4 regions of the Pseudomonas sp. OTU750018 genome follow, and region 2 is predicted to be linked to each of the others. Evidence: predicted binding sites of a transcription regulator. Region 2 holds the regulator's gene; each other region holds the start of a gene.

Region 1 (7,580 bases), 540 kb from region 2:
GCGTGGCGGCGTAAGGACTTTGTGTCTGTGCTGGATCAGCAGGGCAGTCAGGCCGCGTTGATGGCCCGCATGCTGGAACTGGGTCATCAGCAGCCGTTTGCCGCCAACAGCAAATTACCGGCGCAGCTGAATATCGGCATCAACCGGGTCAACCAATGTCCGCTTCCTCAGGAATTTGAGGCGTTTGCTCGGAAAAATCCGCAAGCCGGCATGCCGTTCGCAGTGACCGGGCTGAGTGATGCCGACTACCAGACGCTGCAGGCTTGGCTGGCGCAGGGGGCACCGGTAGATGAGCAGGCGCTGCAGGCCAGCGCGGCGGAGGCAGAGCAAATCGCCAGCTGGGAAGCGTTTATGAACGCTCCAGGCGCCCGCGAAGCATTGGTGTCACGCTGGCTCTACGAGCACCTGTTTCTGGCCCATCTGCATTTCACCGGCGGTGAGCCGGGGCATTTCTTCCAGATGGTGCGTTCACGCACGCCTACTGGTAAACCTGCGGACATCATCGCCACGCGTCTGCCCAATGATGACCCCGGCACTGAGTTCTACTACCGCCTGATCCCCGTTCAGGGCGTGATTGTGCATAAGACCCACATCACCTATGGCCTCAGTGCAGCCAAGTTGAAGCGGGTCAACGAACTGTTTTTTGCCAGCGATTGGCAGGCTGACGCGGTGCCAGGTTATGGCCTGCAGCGCCGTGCCAATCCATTTGAGACCTTTGCGGCGATTCCGGCCCAGGCGCGTTACCAATTTATGCTGGATAACGCTGAATACTTTGTGCGCACCTTTATTCGCGGCCCGGTGTGCCGCGGACAGATTGCCACAGACGTGATTCGCGATAATTTCTGGGCGGTGTTCCAGGACCCGCAGCATGACCTCTATATCACTGACCCTGAGTACCGTGAGGAGGCCAAGGAGTTGTTGGCCATGCCGGGTCAACTGGACAGCATCGGCGACACGCTCGGTCTGTGGCGGACTTACCGCGACAAGCGCAATCAGTATGAAGCGCTGCGTATGCAGCGCTACGCCGATGCGCCAGCGCCCAGTTGGTCGCATATCTGGGCCGGTAACGACAACGCACTGCTGTCGATTTTTCGCCAGCACGACAGTGCGTCGGTGCGCAAAGGCCTGATTGGCGAAGTGCCGCAAACCATCTGGTGGCTGGATTTCCCGCTGCTGGAGCGTACCTATTACCAGCTGGTGGTGAATTTCGATGTGTTCGGCAACGTGTCGCACCAGGCGCAAACGCGGCTGTACTTCGATTTGATCCGCAACGGCGCCGAGGTCAACTTTCTGCGCTTGATGCCAGCCGAGTCGCGGCAGGGCTATCTCAGCGACTGGTACCAGAGCAGCGGCAAACTGAAGATCTGGCTGGATTACCAGGCCATCGACAGCGAAAGCCCGAGCGCCCTGCGCTTGCCTGACAGCGACCCTAAACGCAGCTTTGTCGAAACGCTGCTGGAGCGCTACGGCAGCCTGAATGCCCGGCCCGACCCGATCAACCGCTGCACGGGTGCGTATTGTCATCGCCCTGAGCTGGATGCCGAGTTACAGCGCGCCGAACAGTCTCTGAGTCGGTTGACGGCAAAACCTGCGGGCACCCTCAAGGTGATCGAGCAACTGCCAGAGGCTACCTTGCTGCGGGTGGAAATGGCCGATGGCCAGCGTGAGGTGTACAGCCTGCTGCGCAATCGTGCGCACACGAATGTGGCCTTTATGCTCGGTGAGGAACTGCGCTACCAGCCGGCGCTGGATACCCTGACGGTGTATCCGGGCGTGCTCAGCAGCTACCCGAACTTTATCTTCAATGTGCGGGTGGAGCAGGCGGCGGAATTTGTCACGGCGCTGGAGCAGGCGCGTGACGCAGCGGCCTTCGAAAAAGTCGTCGAGCGTTGGGGGATTCGCCGTACGCATCCGGAGTTCTGGCGCTACTTCCACGATATGTCGGCGTATATCCAGCAAACCGAACCGCTGGAAGCTGGCGTGCTGGATATGAACCGCTACCAGAACTTGTAAACGGGGAAGACCGCGCACTGCGGGGCAGTGCGCGGTTGCATCTTAGCGGTTGAAGCGTTCTACCAGCGCGTACTGGCCGTGTGCTGTGGCCGTCAGGGCTTCGCTGAGCAAGGCAGTGTCATGTGCTTCACCGGCGGTCTTGTCGGCTAGTTGGGCGATGGTGGTGATGCTACGGTTGACCTCATCAGCCACCGCGCTCTGCTCTTCGGCAGCGGCGGCAATTTGGTTGGCCATGTCGGTGATATTAGCCACCGCGTCGCTGATGCCGGCCAGAGCCTCATCGGCCTGCTGCACACGCTCAACCCCTTCGTCAGCCTGTTTGCGGCCGATTTCCATGGTCAGCACCGCCTCCTCGGCGGTGCGCTGAAGTTTGGCGATCAACTGGTGAATCTGCCCGGTAGATTCGGCGGTCCGCTGCGCCAGTGAGCGCACTTCATCGGCCACCACGGCAAAGCCTCGACCCATTTCGCCAGCACGCGCTGCTTCGATGGCGGCGTTGAGGGCGAGCAGGTTGGTCTGGTCGGCAATGCCTTTGATCACATCGACCACTCCGCCGATTTCAGTGCTGTCCTGGGCCAGGCGGGTCACCGTTTCACCGGTATCACCCACCGATTGCGACAGACGCTGAATGGCTGCGCGGGTTTCTGCGGCAATGCCACGACCGGCGCTGGTCAGGCGGTTGGCATCCTGGGTGGCGATTGCGGTACGGGCGACGTTGCTCGCCACTTCCAGGGTGGTGGCGGCCATTTCATTGATCGCAGTGGCCACCTGGTCGGTTTCGCTGCGCTGGCGCTCAAGCCCGGCGGAGCTGTTGTGCGCCAGTGTGTCGGCCTGCTTGGCTTGCTGGGTGAGCTGTTCGGCGGTGTCCTGCAAGCGCGTCAGGCAGGTTTTCAGGCGCGCTTCCTGGCTGAGGATGGACATTTCCAGGCGGCCCTGGGCGCCGCGGCTATCGGTGTACATTTGCGCAATCAGCGGGTCGGAGGTGGTCTGGTCGGCCAAGCGCAGCAGGCGTTTGAGGCCACGCTGTTGCCAGTTCAAGCCGGCCAGGCCGAGCGGCACCGAGAGCGCCGCTGCCAGGGCAAATCCCCAGCTGGAGTCGAGCCAGGCACCGATCAGGAAGCCGATCTGGCTGACCAGAATAAATGGCAGCCAGTCCTGCACGATTGGCAGCCAGCGGTCACTGCCAGGAATGGCCGATTTGCCGCTGTTGATGCGCTGGTATAACGCCTCGGCCCGGCGAATCTGCTCGGCCGTTGGTTTGACCCGAACTGACTCATAGCCCACGACTTGGTTGCTCTCTGTCACCGGCGTGACGTAGGCATTGACCCAATAGTGGTCACCGTTCTTGCAACGGTTCTTGACGATCCCCATCCACGGCCGGCCTTTTTTCAGGGTGTCCCACATATGCTGGAACACCGCTGCAGGCACGTCCGGGTGACGTACCAGGTTGTGTGGCGCACGAATCAGCTCATCGCGGCTAAAGCCACTGATCTCGACAAAGGCGTCATTGCAGTAGCTGATCTGGCCTTTGAGGTCGGTGGTGGAAATCAGTCGTTGCTGCGCGGGGAAGGTGCGCTCGCGCTGAGTAATAGGTTGATTATTGCGCATGGCGTTTTTTATTCCTTTAAACGTTACCGGTGCTTCGGCCGTTGCTGGCGGAAGTTTAGCCCGTGAATCCAGGCGTAACCGACAAGGGACTGGTTGTGGCCGTGTGACACGTTGTTTTGCTGGGGCGGCCGATGAGCGGTTGGCAGGCTCTAGAGCCTTGCGCAGTGGCGCCAGTCTAACCTGCAGATCAGGAAAAGGCCGATGCAAAGCAAGCACGGGCGGGTGACTCGGCTATGATGCGCGCCTTGAGGAGAGTCGCTGATGAATACGTTGTTGTTGCACTGCCGTCCGGGTTTTGAAAATGAGGTGTGCGCGGAGATCGCCGAGCACGCCGCGCGCCTGGACGTTGCCGGTTATGCCAAGGCCAAGCCAAGTACCGCCTGCGCGGAATTTATCTGCACTGAGGAGGACGGTGCCGAGCGCCTGATGCGCGGTGTGCGCTTCAATCAGCTGATCTTCCCGCGGCAGTGGGCACGCGGGGTGTTTATCAACCTGCCAGAGTTGGACCGGATCAGCGTGCTGCTCGGCCATCTGGCAGATTTTCCGGTATTCGGCAGCCTGTGGTTGGAAGTGCTGGACACCAACGATGGCAAGGAATTGTCGAATTTCTGCAAGAAGTTCGAGGCGCCGCTGCGCAACGCCCTGACTAAGGCCGGCAAGCTGGTCGACGATGCACACAAGCCACGCCTGTTGTTGACCTTCAAAAGTGGTCGTGAGGTGTTTGTCGGCATGGCCGAGGCGAATAACTCGGCGCTGTGGCCTATGGGCATTCCTCGGCTGAAGTTCCCCCGCGAAGCGCCGAGCCGCTCGACGCTCAAGCTGGAAGAGGCCTGGCACACCTTTATCCCCCGCGAGCAGTGGGATGAGCGCCTGTCCGATGAGATGACCGGGGTTGACCTCGGTGCTGCACCCGGTGGCTGGACCTATCAGCTGGTCAAGCGCGGCATGCTGGTGACGGCCATTGATAACGGGCCGATGGCGGAAAGCCTGATGGACACGGGTCTGGTCAACCACTTGATGGTCGATGGCTTCACCTGGACGCCCAAGCAGCCGGTGGACTGGATGGTCTGCGATATCGTCGAGAAACCGGCGCGGACTGCGGCAATGGTGGAAACCTGGATTGGCGATGGCCATTGCCGGGAGGCGGTGGTCAACCTCAAGCTGCCGATGAAGCAGCGTTACGCCGAGGTCCGTCGCCTGTTGCAGCGCCTGGAAGATGGCTTTGCCGAGCGCAAGATCAAGGTGTCGATTACCTGCAAACAGCTCTACCACGACCGTGAAGAAGTCACTTGTCACCTGCGCCGCTTAGGTAAATAACCCCTCAATGCCTGGTCAGTTGCGGCTGTAGCGGCAGCAGCTGCGGCCACTCGACGCTACCTTGCAGGGTGCTGCTTGAGAGCTGCCAGGAACCGTTGAACAGGTATTGGCCACTAAAGCCGCTGATACGCAGGCCCAAGGTGTCGCCCGTTTGCAGCTCTGCGCTAACGGCAGCCAGTTCCGTGCTGGCTTGCCCATTGAACGGGGTGACCTGTTCACTGAGTACCTCACTGCTGCCATCGGCGCGCTTGACCACCAGGGCGGCAAACAGCGTTGGCATTCCTTCGGCGTTTTCCAGATGCATGCGGGGCACGCCAACCAGTGCGCTGCTCGTCTGTACCTGTTGCAGCGGGATAAACCGCGACGGCTGTAGCAGTCCGCTGCTAAGCGGTCGAATCGACGTGGCCGGCAGCTCTATCCGCTGATTAGCCGGCAGTTGTTGCAGAGCCACGCCCTGATCCAGATCGAGACTGACGCAGAAATCGGGAATGCTCGCTGCCACACCTCTGCGCCCGCGCAGCTTGTCTTCGTACCAACTGATGATGCTCTGGTAGAGGTTGATCGCCCGGCCATCGCAGTTCAGCACCGCTTCGTTATTGAACGGCGGCAGGCCGCTCCAGCGTTGCATGGGCGGCGGCAAAATATGCCCACCTTGCATGCCGAGCAGGCGCACATCACGGGCGCCTTGTTGCAGGCAATCCCGAATCGCCAGGCCCTGGTTGAGCGGGAACAGGGTGTCGCGCATGCCTTGAATCAATAAGGCATCAGCCTGCGGACGCTGGCCTCGTGCGCAGTAGCTGGTCAAGCTGTGGGCTTTGAGTTCGTCGCGCACCGGTTCGCGCATACGGCCATCAGCGCTTTTCAGGTAGGGTGCTTGGACGAACTTGCCCAGGTCATAACCGGTGGACAGGCCCAGGCTGAGCAGCACGCTTGTCCAGCCGATTTTCAGGTGGCTGTCCGGGGCCAGGGCTTCGCTTAGGTCGTACCAGGTAGCAATCGGCACAATCGCGTCGATGCGCGGGTCCGTAGCTGACGCAAGCAGCTGCACGGCGCCGCCATAGCTTTCGCCGAGCATACCGACCTTGGGGTCATTCGGTGCGTCCATGCTCAGGCGTGGCAGGTTGGCGGCGGCCCAGTCGATTACTGCAAGGGCATCTTGCACTTCATAGTCGGGGTCCATCATCTCGATATCGCCCTCGCTGCCGCCCCAGCCGCGCTGGTCGTAGCTGATTACCCAGTAGCCAGCCTGCCAGGCTTTCACTGCGGCGCGACCGGACATCATCTGCGTGCCGTAGAAGCCGTTCGGCCGGGTGACGCGCCAGCCGCCCCAGCCGTGGGTGTGCACGATGACCGGAGCCTGCTCGCCAGCCTTCAGTGCAGGCTGGAATACGGTGGCCGACAGCCGTGTGCCATCGCGGCCATGGATCACTGCGTCAAAGTGGGTGGCTGGTAGATCCTGCTGCGCGGTGGCGCTGAAGTCCGGCAGTTGATCACGGGCGGCGCAGCCGCTGAGCAGCAGGGTGGCAAGTAGAAGGGCAAGGCGCATGAATGGCTCTTATTGGAATGGTGGACGCTGATCAGCCTGCCTGATCAGGGCGTGGCTGCCTGCCCATCCAAGGTTGTGTTGACCTGTTGTCGGGCCAATCGCGCTACACAGGTGTTTTACATCAGGCGCTAGATGACCTTTGGGTCAGCTTTGCGCGAGAATAGCGGCCTGCTACTGGAGCCAGCCGATGTCTTTGCAAACCACCGCCATTCCCGATGCTACCCTTGATGCGACCGGGCTCAATTGCCCCGAGCCGGTGATGATGCTGCACAACAAGGTGCGCGACCTGCAGGCAGGCGGCCTGCTCAAAGTGATAGCCACCGACCCCTCGACCCGCCGCGACATTCCAAAATTCTGCGTATTTCTTGGCCATGAGCTGGTGGAGCAGGCCGAAGAGGGCGCGACCTACCTGTACTTAATCCGCAAGAAACTCGACTGATGCAGTGGTACTTCGCCTACGGCTCGAATATGAACCTGGCACGTATGCAGGCGCGCGGCATGACGGTGCTGGAGGCACTGCCGGGTCATCTCCCCGGTTACAGCCTGTGCTTTAACAAGCGGGCGGCGGATCGGGCGCCGGGGCGGGCCTACGCCAATATCCGTCACCAGCGCGAGGGGCGGGTGGAAGGTGTGCTGTATCGCCTGGCCGACGCTGGTGAGATCGCCAAGCTGGATCACTTTGAAGGTACGCCGATCTATTACAGCCGCGAATGCCTGCCGATTGTCGCGGCCCACGGCGTGCAGCCGGCCTGGGTGTATATCGCCAACCCGGTCTTTCGTGAAGAAGGGCTGTTGCCCAGCGCCGATTACCTGGCCCACCTGCTGGCGGGGCGTGAGTTATTGTCCGAAGCCTACTGGTCGACGCTGGCAGCTTGGCCCGTCCATCCCGATTGACCGGGCGCCAGGCCGCAGCTGTTCAGCACGTCCTGCCAACTGCGCACATGCCGTGCGGTGGCCTGTTGAAAGTCCGCCCATAACGACGCCTCGTCACTGCTCAATTGCTGCAGGTATTCCCGCGTCGCTGGGGGTATCTGCGCAACGCCGCTGAGGCTGCGAAGGCTGCTGCTCCAGGCTTGGCTGCGTTGATCCACGAGCG
Region 2 (7,580 bases):
AGTTGCCGCCAAGAATGGCGACAAACGCCAGGATGACCCCAATAAGGCTCAGTACATCCATTAAGTACAGGTCTCCGCCAGGTGCCTGCCGATATCATCCAGCGGGTAAATCGCATCAGCCAGGTTGGCTTTTACAATAGCCATCGGCATACCGTAGATCACGCAGCTGGCTTCGTCTTGCGCCCACACTTGGCTTCCACTCTGCTTGAGCAGGCGAGCGCCCTCACGGCCGTCCGCCCCCATACCTGTGAGCACCACCGCCAGCACCTTGTCACCATAAGACTTGGCGACGGAACCGAAAGTGATATCGACACAGGGTTTGTAATTCAGGCGCTCATCGCCAGGCAGGATTTTCACCACGCCCCGCGCATCCACCATCATCTGCTTGCCACCCGGTGCGAGCAGTGCCAGACCGGGACGCAAGACATCACCGTCCTCAGCTTCCTTGACACTGATACGGCAGAGCTTGTCGAGACGTTCGGCAAAGGCTTTGGTAAAGGCAGCCGGCATGTGCTGGATCAGCACGATTGGCGCTGGAAAATTCACCGGCAATTGAGTCAGTACCCGCTGAAGCGCAACCGGCCCACCGGTGGAAGTACCGATCGCAACAAGCTTGTAGGATTTACGTTTTGGCGCCGCACTGGCAACCACGGGGACAGGCGCCACAGCTTGACGGCCTGGAGTGCTGGCAGAGGTTACTGGACGCGCCGCAGGCTTGGCTGCGGCAGCGGGTATAGCTGCGGAAGTGGAGACAGGTGATGGGCTGAAACTGCGACGATTACTGCGGGCAATCGTGTGAATTTTCTCGCAAAGCAGTTGCTTAACCCGCTCTGGATTGCGCGAAATGTCCTCAAAATTCTTTGGTAGAAAATCTACCGCACCGGCTTCCAGCGCATCCAACGTCACTCGCGCACCTTCATGGGTTAGCGAGGAGAACATCAGTACGGGTGTCGGACAGCGCTGCATGATGTTACGTACAGCGGTGATGCCATCCATCATCGGCATCTCGTAATCCATGGTAATCACATCGGGCTTGAGCGCCTGCGCCTGCTCGATGGCTTCACGGCCGTTAGTGGCGGTGCCGATTACCTGAATATTCGGGTCGGCTGAAAGAATTTCCGACACGCGCCGGCGGAAAAAACCGGAGTCATCAACCACCAACACCTTAACAGCCATAAACACTCCTAAACGGCGCCACAGATAGCTGCGCCGCTAACAATCAGATGCGCCGCGCGTAACGCTTGAGCATGCTCGGCACGTCAAGAATCAGGGCAATACGACCATCACCGGTAATGGTTGCACCCGACATGCCTGGCGTACCCTGCAGCATTTTGCCCAGCGGTTTGATGACCACTTCTTCCTGTCCGACCAGTTGATCGACCACGAAGCCAATACGCTGACTGCCAACAGTGAGGATCACCACATGCCCCTCACCCTGCTCCACGTGTGCTGCACTGCCGATCAACCAACGCTTGAGATAGAACAGCGGCAACGCCTTGTCGCGCACGATCACCACTTCCTGGCCGTCAACCACATTGGTTCGCGACAGATCGAGGTGGAAAATCTCATTCACGTTGACCAGCGGGAAAGCAAACGCTTGATTGGCCAACATCACCATCAGTGTCGGCATGATCGCCAGGGTCAGCGGCACCTTGATAACGATTTTTGAGCCCTGTCCCTTGACCGAAAACACATTGACCGTGCCGTTGAGCTGGGAAATCTTGGTTTTCACCACATCCATGCCCACGCCGCGCCCAGACACATCGGAAATCTCAGTCTTGGTCGAGAAGCCCGGGGCAAAGATCAGGTTGTAGCATTCGAACTCATTGAGACGGTCGGCCGCGTCTTTGTCCAGCAAGCCTTTTTCCACGGCTTTGGCGCGCAGTACATCCGCGTCCATGCCCTTGCCATCGTCAGAGATCGACAAGAGGATGTGATCACCTTCCTGCTCAGCGGACAATATCACCTTACCGCCACGCGCCTTACCTGAGGCTTCGCGCTCTTCCGGGGTTTCAATGCCATGGTCAACCGCGTTGCGCACCAAGTGGACAAGCGGATCAGCCAAGGCTTCAACCAGGTTCTTGTCGAGGTCAGTTTCTTCACCGACCAACTCCAAGTTGATCTCTTTCTTAAGGTTTCGCGCCAAATCGCGAACCAGCCGAGGGAAGCGCCCGAACACCTTCTTGATGGGCTGCATGCGGGTTTTCATCACCGCTGTCTGCAAGTCAGCCGTCACCACATCTAGGTTCGACACCGCTTTAGACATTGCCTCATCGCCACTGCTTGATCCAAGTCGCACCAAGCGATTTCGCACCAGCACCAACTCGCCAACCATGTTCATGATTTCGTCGAGCCGTGCGGTATCGACCCGCACAGTGGTTTCCGCTTCACTGGGCGGCGCAGCCTTCTCAGCAACAGGCGCAGCGACCGGAGCTGCAGGAGCTTTTGCAGGCTCAACCTTAGCGGCAGGTTTTGCCGCAGGTTTGGCGGCTGCTTTAGCAGGTTCCACAGGCTTGGCAGTCGGCGCAGGCGTTACAGGTTTGATCGCTTCAGGCTCAACAAACTTGCCTTTGCCATGCAGCTGATCAAGCAGTGCTTCAAACTCGTCATCCGTGATGTCGCCACTCGGCGCAGCAGCGGACTCAGCCACAGCTTCAGGTGCAGCAGGCGTCGATACAGGAGGAGGCGCAAACTGACCTTTACCGTGCAACTGATCGAGCAATGACTCAAATTCATCGTCGGTGATTTCATCACCGCCCGTGGCCGTTGCAGCAGGTGCCGCCACAGCAGGCACAGCGGGAGCTACAGCTACATCAGGTGCTACAAATTGGCCTTTGCCATGCAGCTGATCAAGCAACGACTCAAACTCATCATCGGTGATTTCATCACTGCTGGCAGCCGCGGAAATTGGCGCCGGAGAGTCCCCCAAGGCGCCTAATAACTGCTCGAATTCAGTGTCTGTGATATCGCCAGCGGCCTCTTCAAACTCGACTGCAACCTCAGGTTCAGATTCCAGCTCAGGCTCAGCGTGTGCTTCAACGGGTGCGGCAACATCAGCACCCGCCGGTTCAGCCAAACGCGCCAAGGCGGCAAGCAGCTCAGGCGTAGCCGGAGTGAGATCGGAACGTTCACGGACCTCGGTAAACATGCTGTTGACGGCATCCAGTGCTTCCAGCACCACATCCATCAACGCGGAGTCGACGCGCCGCTCACCCTTACGCAGGATGTCAAAGACGTTTTCTGCGATATGGCAGCATTCCACCAGCTCATTGAGCTGGAGAAAGCCAGCACCACCTTTGACGGTGTGAAACCCGCGAAAAATGGCGTTGAGTAGATTCATGTCGTCCGGGCGACTTTCCAGCTCTACAAGCTGCTCAGACAGTAGTTCAAGAATCTCGCCGGCCTCTACCAGGAAGTCCTGGAGGATTTCTTCATCGGCGCCGAAGCTCATAAGACGTGCTCCTAAAATCCCAGGCTGGAAAGCAGGTCGTCGACATCATCCTGATTGGATGCGACGTCTTCACGCTTATCGGCATGAATCTGCGGACCTTCACCACGCGAAGGCTCTTTTTGTTTTTCTTGTTCGGCGCGGAGCAACTCATGGTTGTGCTCAATGCCGGCAAACTGATCGACCTGACTGGCCATCAGCACCAGTTTCAGCAAGTTGCTTTCCACTTCGGTAACCAGCTGCGTTACACGCTTGATCACCTGGCCGGTCAGGTCCTGATAATCCTGAGCCAACAGGATGTCATTGAGGTGTGCAGAAATCTTGGCACCGTCGCGTTCGCTTCGCGCGAGAAACAGCTCCACACGCTTGGCTAACTCGCGAAAGCCATCGGCACTCATTTCGCGGCGCATGAAGCGCCCCCAATCACCGCTGAGGCTTTGCGCTTCATCGCTGAGGTCATTTACCAGCGGGGCACTTTGCTCGACCAGATCCATGGTGCGATTGGCCGCTTTTTCGGTCATCGTCACCACATAATTCAGGCGCTCAGTGGCATCGGTAATTTGCGAAACCTCAGTGGCATGTGGCACACGGGGGTCGAGCTGGAAATTGACGATGGCGTTATGCAGCTCACGAGTCAGCTTACCGACTTCATGGTAAAGACCACGGTCACGTGCCTTGTTGAGCTCATGTATCAGCTGTACCGCTTCACCAAAGTTGCCTTGTTCCAGGCTATCTACCAGTTGGCGAGCGTTGTATTTCAGGGTCGACTCAAGGTCACCTTGAACGGAATCTTTATGCTCCATAGCACCCTCGTGGCAAACATCAGCCGTTGACCCGCTCGAAGATCTTTTCAATCTTCTCTTTCAGCACTTGGGCTGTGAACGGCTTGACCACATAACCGTTAACCCCCGCCTGGGCTGCTTCGATGATCTGATCACGCTTGGCTTCTGCCGTGACCATCAGCACCGGCAAGGTTTTCAAGCGATCATCCGCACGCACTGCGCGCAACAGATCGATACCCGTCATGCCAGGCATGTTCCAGTCAGTCACGAGGAAATCGAAGCTACCGCTTTGCAGCATGGGCAGCGCGGTTACGCCATCATCCGCTTCCGCGGTATTGGTGAACCCCAAGTCACGCAGAAGGTTCTTGATGATCCGTCGCATCGTTGAAAAGTCATCAACGATGAGGATTTTCATGTTCTTGTCCAAGTCGACCTCCGTACAGTCCCAAACGCAGGCAGCAACCTGCATGCGCTTTTAATCGTGAAACCGGCCCAGCATCAGCGAATACAACTCAATGTGCGCGCCACTCACCCAGTCGAGCACGTAAACGTGCGGCACACTGACTGTGTAGTTGGCTTACACGTGATTCGCTAACCCCTAACACCTCGCCGATCTCTTTAAGATTCAGTTCTTCATCGTAATATAGCGCTAACACCAAGCGCTCGCGCTCCGGCAGGTTGGCAATGGCATCTGCCAGGGCCGCCTGAAAGCGTTCATCTTCCAGATCACGAGAAGGTTCGAGGTGGTTGCTGCCAGCGTCTTCACCCAGCCCACCGTGTTCGCCGTCCTGCAACAGGTCGTCGAAACTGAACAGGCGGCTGCCTAAAGTGTCGCCAAGAATGCCGTAGTAATCCTCGAGACTCAATTGGAGTTCGGCCGCAACCTCTTGATCTTTAGCGTCTCGACCCGTTCTGGCCTCAATTTTTCTAATTGCATCACTGACCATGCGGCTATTGCGATGCACCGAACGTGGCGCCCAGTCGCCTTTGCGCACTTCATCGAGCATCGAACCGCGAATGCGAATACCCGCAAACGTTTCGAAACTGGCGCCTTTACTGGAGTCGTATTTTTTTGACGCTTCGAGCAAGCCGATCATTCCGGCCTGAATCAGATCGTCGACCTGTACATTGGCCGGCAGGCGGGCCAACAGGTGATAGGCAATGCGTTTGACCAGGGGCGCGTAGCGCTCGATCAACTGGTGCTGGGAATCCTGCGCCTGCGCCTTGCTATACATACGAAGTCCAGAGGCTGCTGTCATATAGCCGTGTCCGCGATCGGTTGCTGCACCAGACGCTCAACGAAAAACTCCAAATGGCCACGCGGATTGGCCGGTAACGGCCAGGCGTCAACTTTCTGGGCTATCGCCTTGAACGCCAGCGCACACTTCGAACGCGGAAAGGCTTCGTAGACCGCACGCTGCTTCTGCACGGCCTTGCGCACTGACTCGTCGTATGGCACCGCGCCTACATACTGCAGGGCAACATCAAGGAAACGGTCAGTCACTTTAGTCAGCTTAGCAAAGAGGTTGCGACCTTCCTGCGGGCTATGGGCCATATTGGCCAATACCCGGAAACGGTTCATGCCGTGATCGCGATTAAGCAATTTGATCAGTGCGTAGGCATCGGTAATCGAAGTCGGCTCATCACACACCACCACCAGCACTTCCTGGGCAGCGCGCACGAAGCTCACAACACCGTCACCAATACCCGCGGCGGTGTCGATGATCAACACGTCGAGGTTGTCACTGATATCGCTGAACGCCTGGATAAGCCCCGCATGTTGCATGGGTGACAGCTGCACCATGCTCTGAATACCCGAGGCTGCCGGCACGATACGAATGCCGCCAGGGCCCTGCAGTAACACATCGCGCAGCTCGCACTCGCCACTGATAACGTCTTCCAGGGTGCGTTTGGCGCTGAGGCCCAACAACACGTCGACGTTGGCCAAGCCAAGGTCGGCGTCCATCAGCATCACCCGACGGCCGAGATCAGCCAGGGCCAACGCCAGGTTCACCGAGACGTTGGTCTTACCGACGCCACCTTTGCCGCCGGTCACCGCAATCACCTGTACGGGATGCATACCCATATTTCTACACACCTTGTCTAACTTCGACTGGAGCCACTTGGCTGGCTAAGCGCGGTTCATTGCCAACAGCAGGACGCTTAACTGACGCGTCGTGCGGGTTGCTGGTAAAGCCCGGCAAACATCTCCGCCATCGTATCTTCGCTTGGATCCTGGGTCGCCTGCAGCCCTACGGCCCGGCTAACCAATTGATGACTGCGTGGAATCTGCAAATCATCGGGAATGCGTGGCCCATCAGCGAGATAGGCTACCGGTAGACGCTGGCTAATAGCCAGTCCTAAAACCTCACCCAGGCTGGTGGCCTCATCCGCTTTTGTCAGAATGCAGCCAGACAAGCCGCAACGCTTATAACTATGGTAGGCGGCTTTCAGCACTTGGCCCTGGCTGGTAGCGGCCATAACCAGATAATTTTTTGCGTTGACGCCACGGCTGGCCAGCGTTTCCAGCTGCATGCGCAGGGCTGGGTCATTGGCGGGCAGGCCGGCGGTGTCAATCAGCACCACTCGCTTACGCGCCAGCGGTGCCAAGGCTTGAGTCAACGATTGGCCAGGGTCAACCAGGGTCACCGGGACATTGAGAATACGCCCCAAGGTCTTGAGCTGCTCCTGAGCACCAATGCGGTAGCTGTCCAGGCTGACCAGGGCAATATGCTGCGCGCCGTACTTGAGCACGTAACGCGCGGCCAGCTTGGCCAAAGTAGTGGTTTTGCCCATGCCAGCGGGGCCTACCAAGGCGATTACGCCGCCCTCTTCCATCGGTTCCTGCTTCGGCGTTTTGATCGCGTGAGCTAGATGCGCCAGCACCATGCGCCAGGCCTGGCGAGGTTCAGTCACCGTATTCACACGCTCCAGCAGCGCTTTCGACAATTCGGCCGACAAGCCCATGCGCTGCAGGCGACGCCACAAATTGGCTTGCTGCGGGCGACGGTTCTGCAACTGACCCCAGGCAATCGAGCCCAGCTGCACTTCAATCAGCTCACGCAGGCCATGCAGTTCGAAACGCATGGCATCCAGAGCGCGCTGATCGGTTGCCGCAGCTGGCACTGCCTGCGATTTGCGCATCACGGCCGCCAAGCTGTCAGCAGGCAGGCTGTCTGCCGCGCCAAACAGCTGACGATCTTTGCCGGCATCGACCTGAGTGCGGGTGGTCAGCTCGGCCTGGGCCGTGGCAATTTTCGCCTGAGTCTTGCGCAGCTCTGCTTCCAACGCAGGGTTGGGCTGACGGGCCGGTGCGGCTGGCACCTGATAATCCAGCGCGGCGGTCAATT
Region 3 (7,580 bases), on a different contig from region 2:
CTAGGGTCTACAAACAGCGTTTGGCAGCGCTATCAAGAGGTTGCAGTGATGAAGCTAGAAATCGCACGAGGTTTGTTCCTGGTGACCGCGCTCAGCGTGGCCTCGCTCGCGGCGGCGGCTTGGCAGGAAGCCAGCCCCCAGGTCATCACCCTCAACGAGCGCGGCTACTGTCCGTTGCCGCCCCAGGCGCGAACGGCCGAGGTGCTAAAACCGGACCAGGACCTGCTGCTGTTTATGTTCAGCCTCTCTCAGGGCGCCCGTTCACAAGGTTGAGCCTGCTGACATGAAAATTCGATAGACAGAAAAAAGCCCTGCATTGCAGGGCTTTTTGGTTAGTGGGCTTTGGCCGTTGTCGGTGGCGCATCGGGCTGCGCCAGCAGGCTGTACACGCAGGGCAGTACAAACAGGGTGAACAACGTGCCGATCGACATGCCGGTGGCGATCACCAGGCCGATGTCGAAGCGGCTGACTGCACCAGCACCGGTTGCCAGGATCAGCGGCACCATGCCGAAGACCATCGCCGCAGTGGTCATCAGCACCGGACGCAGGCGAATCGCCGCCGCTTCTTCGACCGCTTCACGGCGCGACAGGCCTTTTTCGCGGCGCAGCTGGTTGGCGAACTCGACAATCAGGATGCCGTGCTTGGTGATCAGACCGATCAGCGTGACCAGGCCCACCTGGGTGTAGATGTTCATGCTCGATAGGCCAAGGAACAGCGGAATCAGCGCGCCACAGATCGACAACGGCACCGTGACCATGATTACCAGTGGGTCGCGGAAACTCTCGAATTGTGCCGCCAGCACCAGGAAGATCAGCGCCAGGGCTAGGCCGAAGGTGATGTAGAGCGCGTTGCCTTCCTGCACCAGCTGGCGCGACGCACCGGCGAAGTCGTAGGCATAACCGGCTGGGGCTTCCTCCAGCATGATCTGCGTTACCGTCTCGACGGCTTCACCCATGCTGACGATGGGTACGCCCTGGATGATCGCCGAGTTGAGCTGCTGGAACTGGTTGAGCTGGGTCGGCCGCGCACGGTCGCTGACCTTGACCAGTGTCGACAGGGCCAACATCGCGCCGCTTTCGCTCTTCACGTAGTAGCTGCCGAGCCACTCCGGGTTGTCGCGGTAGGCGCGTTCGACCTGAGCAATCACCTTGTAGCTGCGGCCGTCGATGGTGAACCGGTTGATCTCACCTTCACCGAGCAGGCTCGCCAGCGTCAGGCCGAGGTCTTCCATGGACACGCCCATCTGCGCAGCTTTTTCGCGGTCGATTTCCACCACCACTTCCGGCTTGTCGAAGGCCAGGTCGACGTCGAGGAAGGCGAACTTGCCGGACTCCACGGCGCGTTGCTTGACCCGTTCGGTCACTTGCAGCAGCGACTGGTAGTCGTTGGGTGTGTTGATCACGAATTGAAACGGTAGGCCCTCACCCGTACCCGGCAAGGACGGCAGGTTGAAACCGAAGATCTGCAGGCCGGCGATCTGCGACAGGCGACCTTGCACCTCCGGGAGAATCTCCATCTGGGTGCGTTCGCGCTCGTTCCACGGCGTCATCAAGAAGCCGCCAATACCCGACTGCACACCGTTGAAGCCGTTGATCTGGAACGAGGAGTAGTACTCCGGGAACTCCTTGAAGATGCTCACGAACTCGTCGGTGTACTTGTTCAGGTACTCCAGGTTGGTCGGTTGCGGTGCGCTGGCAATCATGAAAATGATGCCCTGATCTTCTTCTGGGGCCAGCTCGCTCTTGGTGAACTTGAGCAGTACCGGAATCAGGCACATGACGATTACCGCGAATACCAGCACCACCGGACGGGTATCCAGGGTGCCATGCAACGCCCGCTGGTAGCGTTTCTTGAGTGCGTCGAAAATCTGGTCGAGCTTGTGCGCCAGGCCCGACGGATTCTCCTCATGGCGCAGCAGCTTGGCGCACATCATCGGTGACAGGGTCAGGGCCACGATGCCGGAGATAATCACCGCACCGGCCAGGGTCAGGGCAAACTCTTTAAATAGCGCGCCGGTAAGGCCCTCGAGGAAGCCGATAGGTGCATATACCGCCGCCAGGGTGATGGTCATCGACACCACCGGCACGGCGATCTCGCGGGCGCCTTCAATGGCCGCATCGAATGGCGTTTTGCCTTCTTCGATATGCCGGTGAATGTTCTCCACCACGACGATGGCGTCGTCCACCACCAGGCCGATGGCCAGCACCATGGCTAGCAGGGTCAGCAAGTTGATCGAGTAGCCCATCAGCTGCATGAAGAACATCACGCCGATCATCGACAGCGGGATGGTGATCACCGGGATCAGTACCGAGCGGAACGCACCGAGGAACAGGAACACCACCACGATGACGATCAGCACCGCTTCGCCAAGGGTCTTCACCACTTCGTCGATGGAGGCCTGTATAAACAGCGTGGCGTCATAGGCGATGGAGACTTTCAGGTTGGGCGGCAGCTGCGCTTCGAGGTCCGGCATGACCTTGCGCACTTCCTTGATCACGTCCAGCGGGTTGGCCCCCGGCGTGCCCTTGATGGCGATGTACACCGATGGCGTACCGTCGAAGGAGCTGATCGCGTCGTAGCTTTCCGCGCCCATTTCCACCCGCGCCACATCGCGGATCAGCACGCGGCTGTCCCCAACAGTTTTCAGCGGGATGGCGGCAAAGGCCTCGGCCGATTTCAGGTCGGTTTCGGCGTTGATGCTGGTGACCACGTACTCGCCCTTCACTTCACCGGCTGCGGCGAGGAAGTTGTATTTACGCACCGCGTCATTCACGTCGCCGGCGGTCACGCCGTAGGCGGCCATTTTCACCGGGTCGAGCCACAGGCGCATGGCAAAGACCTGGTTGCCAAGAATCTCAGCTTCGGCCATGCCAGGCAGGGTGGCCAGCTTGGGCTGGATGACTCGCGACAGGTAATCGGTGATCTGCGGGTTGCTCAGTTCCTGGCTGTAGAAGCTGATGTACATCAGCGCCGTGGAGTCCGCGGCTTCCTTGCTCAGCACCGGGTCTTCGGCGTCCTGCGGCAGCTGGTTCTTCACCTCGTTGGCTTTTGCCAGCAGTTCGGTGAACAAACGGTCGCTGTTGGCACCGATGCGCGCATAGATCGAGATGATCGACACGTTCTGCCGGCTCACCGAAGTCATGTAGTCGATGCCGTCGGCGCTCGCCAGGCTTTGCTGCAGCGGCTGGGTGATATAGCCCTGGATGGTCTCGGCATTGGCCCCGGGGTAAGCCGTGGTCACCGTGATCAGGGCGTTTTCCATCTGCGGGTACTGGCGGATGGTCAGTTTGTTGAATGCCTGGAAGCCAAGCAGGATGATCAACAGACTGACCACGGTCGCCAATACCGGGCGACGGATAAAGGGATCAGTAAAAGCCATAAATAAGTTCCTGTGTGCCGTGCTCGATTACTCGACGCTCGGCTTGGCCTCGACAAGGGCATTGGCGATGCTGACGTGGGCGCCGTTATCCAGCTTCAGCTGGCCGGCAGACACCACCTGCTCACCGGCCTGCAGGCCTTTGAGAATCACCACCTGGCCTTCGCGGCGCTCGCCGGTCTCAACGAAGCGGCGTTCGACCACCAGTTCGGCCTGGCCTTTGTCGTCTTTGACTACCTGGCCGTCTTCCCCCTTCTTCTCGCCGATCACGTACACCGAGTTGCCGTAGAGGGTGTAGGTAATGGCCGTTTCCGGCACGACGATCAGGTTCTGCTCACCCGGTAGCAGCACTTCCAGGTTGGCGAACATCCCGGGCAGCAATTTATTGTCCGGGTTGATCAACATGGCGCGGACCTGCACGTTGCGCGTGGTGTCTTCGACCTTGGGGTTGATCGCGGCAATTTCGCCTTCGAACATCTCGCTCGGGTACGCCGCCACGCTGAAGCGCACACGCTCGCCCACGGCCAGCTTAGGCACTGCCTGTTCGGGCAGGAAGAAGTCGACGTAGAGCTTGCTCAGGTCCTGCAGGGTGGCGATGGTGGTGCCGGAGGACAGGTAATCACCGACATCCACCTGGCGGATGCCGATGGTGCCGGCAAAGGGCGCGAGGATGCGTTTCTTCGCCAGTTGCGCTTGCAGCTGGGCGACGCTGGCATTGGCCTTCTGCAGGCTGGCGGACAGGCGGTCGAACTCGCTTTTCGAGATGCTCTGGCGATTGACCAGGCTGCGACCGCGCTCGTATTCAACGCGGGCCAAGCCCAGTTCGGCCTGGGCAGTACCTAGGCTGGCCTGCTCGACATCGCTGTCCATCTGGATCAGGGGTTGTTGCAGGCTGACCTGCTCACCGGAACGGAACAGCACTTGCTGCACCGTGCCACCGACTTCCACAGTCAGGTCAACGCCCTGAAAAGCCTTGAGCGTGCCGATAGCGGGCAGGCGACCCTGCCATGGACGTTCTTCTGCCGTCGCGGCGTCGACGCTGATGGCCGGCTGCGGTGCGGAGAACATCTGCACTTGTTGGTAGATGGAGAAGCCTTTGTAGGCGGCGAGGGCGAGTACCACGACGAGTACTGCGCCGAGCATAAAGAGCATACGGCGGAGCAACATATTCCGGATCCTTGGCGAGGCGGATAGAGGCCTGGGAATAGGCAAGAGGGGCACATTAGACCTCGCGCAGGGGCCTGTCAAAGATTCGCATTTGCAAAACATTGTTGTGCAAATGTTGCCTCAAGGTTCAAGGCGCTATTAAGCAAAATGCCAGCATCGGCTGGCATTTTGCTGTGCGCTGGCCGGGTGTCAGGCACTCAAGCGTTGGGTGACTTCATTCAGCTGCCCAGAGAGGACGTGCAGGTTTTGCCCGGCGCTTTCGGTGCGTTGCACGTTTTCCTGGTTGGCAGTGGCAATTGCGGTGATCTCGGTCAGGTTGCGCGAAATGTCTTCGGCTACCGAGGTCTGTTCTTCGGCGGCAGTGGCGATTTGCCGATTCATGTCGCGAATGGCTTCCACCGCACTGGTGATCAACTGCAGCGTGGCGCCGGCCTGGGTCACCTGGGTTACACCTTCCTCGCTGCGGCTCTGACCACTTTCAATGGCGCGCACGGCATTCACCGCCCCAGTCTGCACAGTGTCGATGATCTGGTGGATTTCTGCCGTCGACTCGGCGGTGCGCTGGGCCAGGGTGCGTACTTCATCCGCCACCACGGCAAAGCCGCGGCCCTGTTCGCCGGCACGCGCCGCTTCGATGGCGGCGTTAAGCGCGAGCAGGTTGGTTTGCTCGGCTATGCCGCGAATCACTTCCAGCACTTTGCCGATGCGCCCGCTGTCGGCTTCCAGGCGACGAATCACCTCCGAAGTGTTGCTGATCTCACCGCGAATGTCGGTGATGGTCTTGATGGTGGCCTGCATCACTGTTTCGCCCTGGCGCGCGGCGCTGTCAGCGGCATCGGCGGCGCCGGCGGCTTCGGCGGCATGGCGCGCGACTTCCTGGGCCGTGGCAGACATTTCATGCATGGCGGTGGCGACCTGGTCGGTGCGCGAAAACTGTTCACGCGTGCCCTGGGCCATCAGCGTGGCGATGGAGTTGAGTTCGCCGCTGGCAATGTCTAGATCAGCCGTGCTGCGCTTGAGGCGGGTGAAGGTGTCCGAGAGGAAGTCACGCAGAATGTTCGCAGCAATGGCCAGCTTGCCCAGCTCATCCTGACGGGTCGCGTCGACATGCTGGCCGAAGTTACCTTGGCTGAGTTGGGCAATGTGCTCGATCAGCTCGCGGATCGGGTTGATCAGGTTACGGTTGACCAGCCACAGGCTGAACAGCGCGATCACCACGGTGGCCCCCAGCATCAGCAGGGTGCCAAAGGTGATGGTGCGGTCGGCCGAGGCATTGATCAGGCCGGCTTGCTCCAGGCTCTGCTTATGCAGCTCGCTGGACAGGGCTTCCATCTGTTGGGCGGTATTGCGGTCAATGCCTGACACTGCCTTGTCACCCACCGCAGCGTCGCCGCCGGCTGCGACAAAGGCATCACGTCCCTTGCGGTAGTTGGCGCCGAGCGTCTGGTGCTCGCTGCGCAGAGCGTCAACCTTGCTCTTCAGCGCGCGATCGTTGTTGGCCAATTCACTCAATTGGCCCAGTAAGTCCTGAACCTTGCGCTCCTGCGCTTCAAACTGGCCCCAGTATTTGTCCAGTTGCGCCTTGTCGCTGCCGCGAAGCAGAACGTTTTTCCATTCCTGTACCTGGGTCTTGAAGTTCAGGTTGGTCGAGTCGATCAGGGACGACGCTTCAAGTGGGCCCTCAAGTAGACCGCGGTAGGCCTGCATGCCATTGGACAGAAAGCTGAAGCAGGCCAGTGCCGTGACCAGAATCAGCGCCAGACTGCCGCCAAGTAAGGCGAGAATCTGCGCGCGCAAGGATTTTTGCAGAAACATGGGTGATACCCCTGAGTGTGGAAGGCGGGATGCCAGTGACGCTGAGCGCGCCCAAACTGCGAAGATCCCTATCGACTGGTACCAGCTGGGCCGGATTGCCGGAAGCAGCAGCTAGTCAGGAGTATAGATCGGCTCTGCGGCAGCGTTCTTTAGCGTGCCGCAGGCGTATTACAGGTTTAGCTGACGGTGTTAAACCAGGCGCAAGTGGTTGTCCCACAGGCCAGCCGGCAGGTGCAGTGGGGTGCTGCTGATTTGGGGATTGCGGCAGTCGTACAGGCGGCAGCGCCCGACGCCGCTGCTGACCACAAAGCCATTCGCCACGGCCCCAACACCGGCGCAATCAGCCAGCGGCGCGTCCAGGCGCAGCTCGGCGCTGTCAAGGTCCCAGATAAATACCCGGTTGCCGCGTGGGGCGGTCAATGCCAGCAGGCGTAGCTCGCTGTGAATCGCCACGCTGGCGGTGTACTGGCTCATCAGCTGGCGTTGTGCGTCGGCCACGGGGAAATGCTGGAAGGGCTGACCAGGGCGTTTGATCGCCAACAGCGGCACCGCATCGCTGAGTTCGCCCATGTATTGCTGGCCGGTGACCAGTGTGCCGTCGTTGGCCACGGCCATGTGACGCACGCTGTTCATCCGTTCCGGCAATTGCTCCTTGCTGACCAGGCTGCCGTCGCGGCGCAGCAGCACCAGGCTGGACTCCATGGCGTTGAGGTTCATTTCCACCCGGCTGTCAGCCTCGGTGCGGATACCGCCGTTGGCCACCGCCAGGGTTTCACCGTCGGGCAGCCAGAGCAGCTGGTGCGGGCCGATGCCGTGAGTCGACAGTTCGCTTACACGTTGCAATTGCTCGCCTTGCAGGCGGTAAACGCCCAGTACACCGCGACCGGGATCGGAGGTGTCGTTCTCGGTGGCGTACAGCCATTCGCCATCCTTATGGAACACCGCGTGACCATAGAAATGGCGCTGTTCGGGTGAGTGAACGGTTTGCAGCAGACGACCGTCACGGGTGTCGATCAGGTAGCTTTGCGTGCTTGGACGGCGACCGACAAACAGCGCCATCGGCAGAAAAGGGTGGCCAATGACATCGTGGCAGCGCTCGTTCACCTGAGTGGCGAATACCTGGCTGCCATCCAGTCGGTAGCCGACCGCGAAGTGCTTACCGGCGCTGTCGTTACGTGCCGACAGCAATAGCGGCTGCGCGCCGCTGTGCATCAGCGTCCA
Region 4 (7,580 bases), on a different contig from region 2:
CTCTGTCATGGCCATCGCCGCATCGAAGGCGCTGGCATCCGGTGGCAGATCAAAGGGTGATTGCGTCATCAGGCAGTCGATGGGCTGCGCCAGATCGACACCGTCAGCCACCACACGACGCAGGTCGCGCAGGGTAAAAATGCCCAGTGGTTTCAGTTTGGGATCAACGATCACAATGCTGCCGACCTGCTGCTCATGCATCAGCTTGACCGCATCACGCAGTGGCATGTCCGGGCTGCAGCTGATCGGGGTGCGCATGGCCAGCTGGCCGAGGCGGGTGTCGAGCGAATACTGCGCGCCAAGGGTTTCCACTGCGCGCATCTGCACCTGCTGGTTGACCTGATCGAGCAGGCTGCTGACACCGCGCAAGGCAAAGTCGCGCAACGGGTTGGACAATGAGAACAGCTTGATAAACGCCGGCTTGTTCAGCAGCAGGCAGAAGGTGTCTTCGGCGGCCAGGTGTTCGGTGCGGGTGGCGCGCTCGCCGATCAGCGCAGCCAGCGGGAAGCATTCACCGCTGGTGATCTCGAAGGTGGTTTCCGTGCCGCGCCGTGCCGAATGCGGGCGCTCGCCATGCACGCGGCCCTGTTTGACGATGTAGAAGTGCTCAACCGGGCCGTCGGTCGGCTTGATGATGGTTTCACCTTCGCCATAAAACCGCAGCTGGCAGTTCTCCACTAGGTACGCCAGGTGGGCGGCATCCATCTGATTGAACGGCGGAAATTTCTGCAGAAAGGCCATGGTGCCATGGATGTTCTGCAACACCGCCGTTTTGCCCGCTTGGGCGATTGCATCTGCGCTGCTCATGGGCGGCCTCACGGTTTTCTCTATGAGCATGATCGACTGGCGCTGTGGGGTAGGCCATTGGACGTAAGTCTAGGCGTTTGGCGGCCTGTGCAAGAGGCATAAAAAAGCCCTTGGATTTTTCAATCCAAGGGCTCTGATGAAGATGCTGCAATGATTAAGGCAGGGTAAAGAGAACCTTCACACTGTCATTCACTGCGGCGGCATCTACATAGCCAATCGCATCGGCTTCAGCGGCCACCTTGGCGATGACATCAGCGTCGCCGCCAACGCTTGGTAGCGGTTGACCCTTACCAGTGAACACGAGTCCAGACCAGTACGATTTGAGCTGTGATTCACTCTTGTTGGTCACTGCACTGTAGAACTTGTCCTTGGTTGCAGACCAATCCTTGTGGTCAACGCCTTTCATGGACTTGTCTTTGCCCAGAAAGATGTTGCTGACGTCTGCCTGGCTTGGAGCCTTGGCCGCGCCCGGATTAACGATTACTGCGACTTCGGCCTGAGCCAGCGCGCTAACGCTGAGGCACACGGCGACGCAGAGCGTTTGAATGGAATGCTTCATCAATGCTCTCCTCAGAATACGAAGTCGACGCCGACGCTGATGATGTCACCGTCAAAGTTGCGGGCTGGGCTGCCAGCAACACCTGCAGGCACAGGGCCAACACCGGCAGCATTGATTGCGTTGTCAAAAGCTTCCTGCGGAGTACGGACAAACACGCCGTCATAGCCGCCGGAGGTGTCGACGCGTTTGTATTCGCTTTTCAGCACCATGTTGGGCATCAGGTTGTAGTTCAGGCCCAGAGTCCAGGAGTTCTGCCGACCAGCATCGTCGTCCAGTTGGGCGTAAGTCACGTGAGTGAGGAACTCGCCGAAGCGACGGCCGCCCATCAGGTAGAACGCATCAATGGTGCCGCTGTTGTCAGCTTCGATGCTACGCGAGGTCCACTCGTTGCTGGTCAGCCAGGTGCCGTTGTCGTACTGATAGCCAACGGAGGTGAACTTACCCTTCTGCTTATCAATGGTCTGGAAGCGTTGGTTGATCAGGGTGCCACCCAATGCAGCCGGGAGCCTTACGATGTCTTCGATCTCGGTGCTGATATCCGCTTCTACATACCCTATGCGCAGGGTACCGAAGTCATTGGTGGCCAGGCTGATATTGGCGCCAAAGACTTTCTCGTAGTCGATGTCATGCATCTCATCGAAGGCGAAGATGTCACGGTTTTTAGCTTGGCCACCGGCGACTTGGAAGGCCAGTGAACCGAAGGACAGCGGCATGTTGTAGACGGCGTCTACACCTTCGTAGTTGGACAGCTGCACCTGGCTGTACACCTCGTCAGGCAAGCGCAGCCACGGGTAGCTGAAGCCCACGTCGATGCTTTCCGAGTACATGTACACCGGGGTGCGCAGGCGGCCGACGCGCAGCATCAGGTTGTCAGTTGTCTGCCAGGACAGGTACAGCCACTCGATATTGGCCTGCCAGTCGTCCTGCGCCGGCTTGGCAGTGACTTGCGCAGTGATGCCCACGGTATCGGTCAGGCCATACTGGATCTGGGCCCCGAATTTCGACAGCTGGTCGCCGCGCCAGGAGTCAGTGGTCTGGCCGGTGATGCCATAGCTACGGCCATCATCTTCGCCACCGAGGTGGGTGATGCCGACCGTACCAAAGGTATTGAAGCGGTGTTCGCCTTGCTCCAGCGCGAAAGCTGGAGCAGCGGCCAGGCAGATGGCCAAGGGAAGCAGACGAGCTTTAAACATGCAGTGATGCTCCTGTGTTCAGGTTAAACGCGGAATTGGGCAGTCGCCGCGCGCAGATGATCCCCTGTGCTGACCAACTGTTCGCCGAGACGAGCCGTTGCTTCTGCACCTTGAGCGGTTGCTTGTGCGTCCTGCTGCAACACTTGTGTATCTTGCTGGATGGAACTGGAAAGGCCGATTTGTTCCTGGGTGAACTGCGCGATACCAGCATTAAGCTGATTGATATGGCCGACGGCGCCGGCAATCGCTTCGAGTATCTGGGTGGCTTGCACGGAGCGCTCGATGCTCGCCTGCGCTTTTTCTCCATTGGCGGTCATCACGCTGAGTACACCATTGGCGCTGTTCTGCAGACGCAGGATGATGTTCTGGATTTCGGCGGTGGAGGCGGCGGTTTTCGAGGCCAGGTTGCGCACTTCATCGGCCACTACGGCAAAACCCCGGCCCTGCTCGCCTGCCCGCGCGGCCTCGATGGCGGCGTTGAGTGCCAGCAGGTTGGTTTGCTCGGCAATGCTGCGAATCACGGTCAGCACTGAGCCCACCTGCTGGGTTTCCTCTTCCAGCTGCTGCATGGCACTGACGGCACTCATTACGCTGCTGCCCAGGTCGCTGATGCTGCTCGACAGACTGCCGATGTTCTTACGCGCCTGATCGGCCTGCTGCGAGGCCGCACCGGCTTCTTCGGAGGCCTGTTGTGAACGGTGGGCAACCTCCTGAATGCTGTTGGTCATGGTCAGGATGTCACGGCTGATCGAGTCGGTATGGCCTTGCTGCGAACGTGAGTTTTCCTTGGAGTCCTGAGTCAGCCGGTACAGTTCCTGGGACATGCCGGCCAGCGGGCTGGCGGCTTCGATGATCTGGCGGATGGTGCCTTGCAGCTTGTCGATAAAGCTGTTGAACAGCTGAATCATTTCACCGATTTCATCATTGGAGTCGACATTCACTCGGCGAGTCAGGTCGCCATCACCCCGGGCGATTGCCTGCAGTGAGGTGATCACGCCACGCACGTTGGCCATGGTGCCGCGAATTACCAGCACTGACGCAATGCTGATTAGCAGTACCAGAATGGCTGACAGAGCAAAGCCTACGCGGGTGGTGGTGGCGTTGTCCGTGCGGGTTTGCGCCAGGGTTTCCTGAAAGTCTTCATATGCATGGGTACGGAACGCATTGCCGAGTTTTTGCGCTTCACCCAAGTCACTGGCCATGCGGCCGAGGTTGGGCGCCAGGTCTTCAAAGCTGGCGCTGCCTTTAATCAGCTGCTCTGAGGCGGGCAGGGCGTTGTCCGCGTAACGCTGTATTGCGCTCCGCCAGGCGTCCAGTTCCTGACGGCGGTCCGCTTGGGTGACCAGGGTCTGCAGTTCCTGCTGCATGTCCGCAATGTCAGTCAGGACTTTGCGCGCTTCATCGAGGGTTTCCAGCTCTCCGGCGGCGACTGCGCTATTAAGCAGGCCCGGTAAACGTGAGTACTGGAAGATCACCGCATCGGCCTTCTCCAGGGTCGGGAAACTATTGGTTTCCAGGGTGACCAGGCGCACATCGTTGTTTGCCAGTTGTAGCGAGGTGTAGCCCACGAACAGCAGCAGACCCAGCAAGGCAATGGCGGGCAGCAGTAAGAACTTCAGTGTCAGCGAGAGATTTTTCAACATGGCAGATGTACCCAAAGAGGGGCGCGGAGTATACCGAGTTCATATAGTGGCGTAATGCCGCTTTTCGGTCATTTTTTAGTCATATTCCGTTATGGCTATATTATGGTTTCGGCTGGCATGCCTATTCCTATAGCCAATAAAGTGAGTATCTGCTTGAAATTGTCGAACAAAAGCGAGGCCGCCAGCCTGATGCAAGTCACTGTGGCTGTGCTTTGCTGGCAGCCAATAATAAAAAACCGCCCCGAAGGGCGGTTTTTTATGTGGCTACAGCTGCGGGTTACAGGCCGTTGGCGGCTTTGAACTCGCGGCGGCGGCGGTGCAGGACTGGTTCGGTGTAGCCGTTCGGCTGCTTGGCGCCTTCGACCACCAGTTCCAGGGCAGCCTGGAAGGCGATGTTGCTGTCGAAGTTCGGTGCCAGCGGACGGTACAGCGGATCAGCTGCGTTCTGACGGTCAACCACCGGTGCCATGCGCTTGAGGCTGGCAACGATCTGCTCTTCAGTGGCGATGCCATGACGCAGCCAGTTGGCCAGCAGCTGGCTGGAGATGCGCAGGGTAGCGCGGTCTTCCATCAGGCCGACGTCATTGATATCCGGCACCTTGGAGCAGCCAACGCCCTGGTCGATCCAGCGCACCACATAACCGAGGATGCCCTGGGAGTTGTTGTCCAGTTCGTTCTGGATCTCGTCAGCCGACCAGTTGGTGTCCTTGGCCAGCGGAATGCTCAGGATGTCGTCGATGGACGCGCGCTCACGCTTGGCCAGTTCGGCCTGACGGGCGAACACGTCGACCTTGTGGTAGTGCAGCGCGTGCAGTGCGGCGGCGGTCGGCGACGGTACCCAGGCGGTGTTGGCACCGGCCAGTGGGTGCATGATCTTCTGTTCGAGCATGCCGGCCATCAGGTCGGGCATGGCCCACATGCCTTTACCGATCTGCGCGCGACCTTGCAGGCCGGTGGCCAGGCCGATATCGACGTTCCAGTTTTCGTAGGCGCTGATCCACTTCTCGGACTTCATGGCGGCCTTGCGCACGACGGCGCCAGCTTCCATGGAAGTGTGGATTTCGTCACCGGTACGGTCGAGGAAGCCGGTGTTGATAAACACCACGCGCTCGCTGGCGGCCTTGATGCAGGCTTTCAGGTTGACGGTGGTGCGGCGCTCTTCGTCCATGATGCCGACTTTCAGGGTGTTGCGAGTCAGGCCGAGGACGTCTTCGACGCGACCGAAGATTTCGGTGGTGAAGGCCACTTCTTCCGGGCCGTGCATCTTCGGCTTAACGATGTAGACCGAGCCGGTGCGGGTGTTCTTGCGGGTGGTGTTGCCATTCAGGTTGTGGATGGCGATCAGGCTGGTGAACAGCGCATCCTGGATGCCTTCCGGAATCTCGTTGCCCTGGGCATCGAGAATCGCCGGGTTGGTCATCAGGTGGCCAACGTTACGCACGAACAGCAGGCTACGACCGTGCAGGGTCAGCTCGCTACCGTCGGTCTTGGTGTAGACGCGATCCGGGTTCATGGTGCGGGTGAAGGTCTGGCCGCCTTTGACCACTTCTTCCGCCAGGTCGCCCTTCATCAGGCCGAGCCAGTTCTTGTAGATCACCACTTTGTCGTCGGCATCGACGGCCGCTACGGAGTCTTCGCAGTCCATGATGGTGGTCAGTGCAGCTTCCATCAGCACGTCTTTAACGCCAGCGGCGTCGGTCTGACCGACCGGGGTGTTGGCGTCGATCTGAATTTCAAAATGCAGGCCGTTGTGCTTGAGCAGGACGGCGACAGGCGCGTCGCTTGCGCCCTGGAAACCAACCAGTTGTGCGTCGTCACGCAGGCCGCTGTTGCTGCCGCCTTTGAGGCTGACAACCAGTTTGCCGGCTTCGATGCGGTAACCGGTGGAATCAACGTGGGAGCCAGCAGCCAGTGGCGCGGCTTCGTCGAGGAAGGCGCGGGCGAAGGCAATCACCTTGTCGCCACGAACCTTGTTGTAACCACGGCCTTTCTCGGCGCCGCCTTCTTCGCTGATCACGTCGGTGCCGTACAGTGCGTCGTACAGCGAGCCCCAGCGGGCGTTGGAGGCGTTCAGGGCGAAACGCGCATTCATCACCGGTACGACCAGCTGCGGGCCGGCCAGGCGGGCGATTTCTTCGTCGACGTTCTGCGTGGTGGCCTGGAAGTCAGCCGGCTCTGGCAGCAGGTAACCGATTTCCTCAAGGAAGGCTTTGTAGGCAGCGGCGTCATGGGCCTGGCCTGCGCGGGCCTGGTGCCAGCCGTCGATCTGCGCCTGAATCGCATCGCGTTTGGCGAGCAGCGCACGGTTTTTCGGGGCCAGGTCATTGATGACCGCTTCGGCACCCGCCCAGAACTTGTCGGCAGCGATGCCGGTACCGGGGATGGCTTCGTTATTCACGAAGTCGAACAGCACTTTGGCAACCTGCAGGCTGCCTACTTGAACGCGTTCAGTCATCACTTGCCTCACTCTGCTCAGCTCTACTCAATAGCCGCGTCGGACATGGGAAATACGTCATGTAGTCCGAGGCGCGGCATACTACATCAAGATCCGGGGAAAATCAGTGGGTGCGCGTCGCTCTGCGACCAAGAAGTGCTTTGCAGTCACTGTGTGTGGCGTATTGTCGCGGTTAACCTTTAATATTGTTTCATAAAAATTAAAAAACAGTACACAGTTTATTGCGCGTGTTTCTCGATCTACTGCTATAGACGCGCCTGCCTATACTGCTGCTCCACCGTTCTGGAGAGTGATCACCATGCATATACAGGCAGCCACTGCTGCAGATCTGGACGAGCTGGCCGAGCTGTTTGGCGCGTATCTGCGCTTTTATGAGGTGGCCAAACCTCAGTCGCAGGTGCGGGATTTTCTCGCCGCGCGCCTGCGCAACAAGGATTCGACCATTCTGCTGGCCCGTGATGCACACGGTGCGGCGCAAGGCTTCGTCCAGCTCTATGCCTTTTTCTCTTCGCTGGCATTACAGCCAGCATGGCTACTGAGTGACCTGTACGTCAGCGAGCAGGTGCGCCGTCAGGGTGTTGGCGAAGCGCTGATGAACGCCGCTCGCGCCCATGCCGAGGCCACAGGCGCATGCGGTTTGCAGTTGGAGACGGCAAAGAGCAATCTGCCAGGACAAGCCCTCTACGAACGCCTGGGTTATGTGCGTGATGAGGTGTTTTTTACCTATTGGCTGGCGCTCAAATAAGCCTCGTATAAGGAGTTGTTCATGGACCATCTGGTATTGACGGTTATTGCCCAGGATCAGCCGGGGCTGGTCGAGCGCATCGCCCAGTGCATCAGCGAGCACGGCGGTAACTGGCTGGAAAGCCGCATGTCGCGCATGGCCGGGCAGTTCGCCGGGATCCTGCGGGTGGATGTGCCGC

What was found. The regulator FliA, encoded in region 2, starts transcription of late flagellar genes. The targets are predictions, from matches to a motif close to CTAAAGTTTNNNNNNNNNNNGCCGNTAA.
Region 1: the regulator FliA is predicted to act here: its motif matches at 3,653-3,680, upstream of HCI85_RS11280 (methyl-accepting chemotaxis protein).
Region 3: the regulator FliA is predicted to act here: its motif matches at 6,485-6,512, upstream of HCI85_RS04585 (methyl-accepting chemotaxis protein).
Region 4: the regulator FliA is predicted to act here: its motif matches at 4,308-4,335, upstream of HCI85_RS18180 (methyl-accepting chemotaxis protein).

What each region holds. Positions count from the first base shown of each region.
Region 1 is NZ_JAAPAU010000002.1:534,218-541,797, reverse strand. It holds gene HCI85_RS11285 (fatty acid cis/trans isomerase) at 1-2,013, shown strand, start outside; gene HCI85_RS11280 (methyl-accepting chemotaxis protein) at 2,056-3,621, opposite strand; gene rlmM (23S rRNA (cytidine(2498)-2'-O)-methyltransferase RlmM) at 3,883-4,938, shown strand; gene HCI85_RS11270 (CocE/NonD family hydrolase) at 4,943-6,484, opposite strand; gene tusA (sulfurtransferase TusA) at 6,672-6,923, shown strand; gene HCI85_RS11260 (gamma-glutamylcyclotransferase family protein) at 6,923-7,378, shown strand; gene HCI85_RS11255 (DUF3080 family protein) at 7,336-7,580, opposite strand, start outside.
Region 2 is NZ_JAAPAU010000002.1:1,072,159-1,079,738, forward strand. It holds gene HCI85_RS13930 (flagellar motor protein) at 1-61, opposite strand, end outside; gene HCI85_RS13935 (protein-glutamate methylesterase/protein-glutamine glutaminase) at 61-1,176, opposite strand; gene HCI85_RS13940 (chemotaxis protein CheA) at 1,220-3,451, opposite strand; gene HCI85_RS13945 (protein phosphatase CheZ) at 3,463-4,251, opposite strand; gene HCI85_RS13950 (chemotaxis response regulator CheY) at 4,271-4,645, opposite strand; gene fliA (RNA polymerase sigma factor FliA) at 4,743-5,489, opposite strand; gene fleN (flagellar synthesis regulator FleN) at 5,486-6,316, opposite strand; gene flhF (flagellar biosynthesis protein FlhF) at 6,394-7,580, opposite strand, start outside.
Region 3 is NZ_JAAPAU010000001.1:947,844-955,423, reverse strand. It holds gene HCI85_RS04600 (hypothetical protein) at 49-273, shown strand; gene HCI85_RS04595 (multidrug efflux RND transporter permease subunit) at 333-3,380, opposite strand; gene HCI85_RS04590 (efflux RND transporter periplasmic adaptor subunit) at 3,408-4,544, opposite strand; gene HCI85_RS04585 (methyl-accepting chemotaxis protein) at 4,734-6,359, opposite strand; gene HCI85_RS04580 (DUF1513 domain-containing protein) at 6,549-7,580, opposite strand, start outside.
Region 4 is NZ_JAAPAU010000003.1:555,226-562,805, forward strand. It holds gene HCI85_RS18165 (putative nucleotidyltransferase substrate binding domain-containing protein) at 1-807, opposite strand, end outside; gene HCI85_RS18170 (phosphate ABC transporter substrate-binding protein) at 962-1,366, opposite strand; gene HCI85_RS18175 (porin) at 1,378-2,559, opposite strand; gene HCI85_RS18180 (methyl-accepting chemotaxis protein) at 2,583-4,202, opposite strand; gene HCI85_RS18185 (malate synthase G) at 4,480-6,657, opposite strand; gene HCI85_RS18190 (GNAT family N-acetyltransferase) at 6,956-7,402, shown strand; gene HCI85_RS18195 (glycine cleavage system protein R) at 7,424-7,580, shown strand, end outside.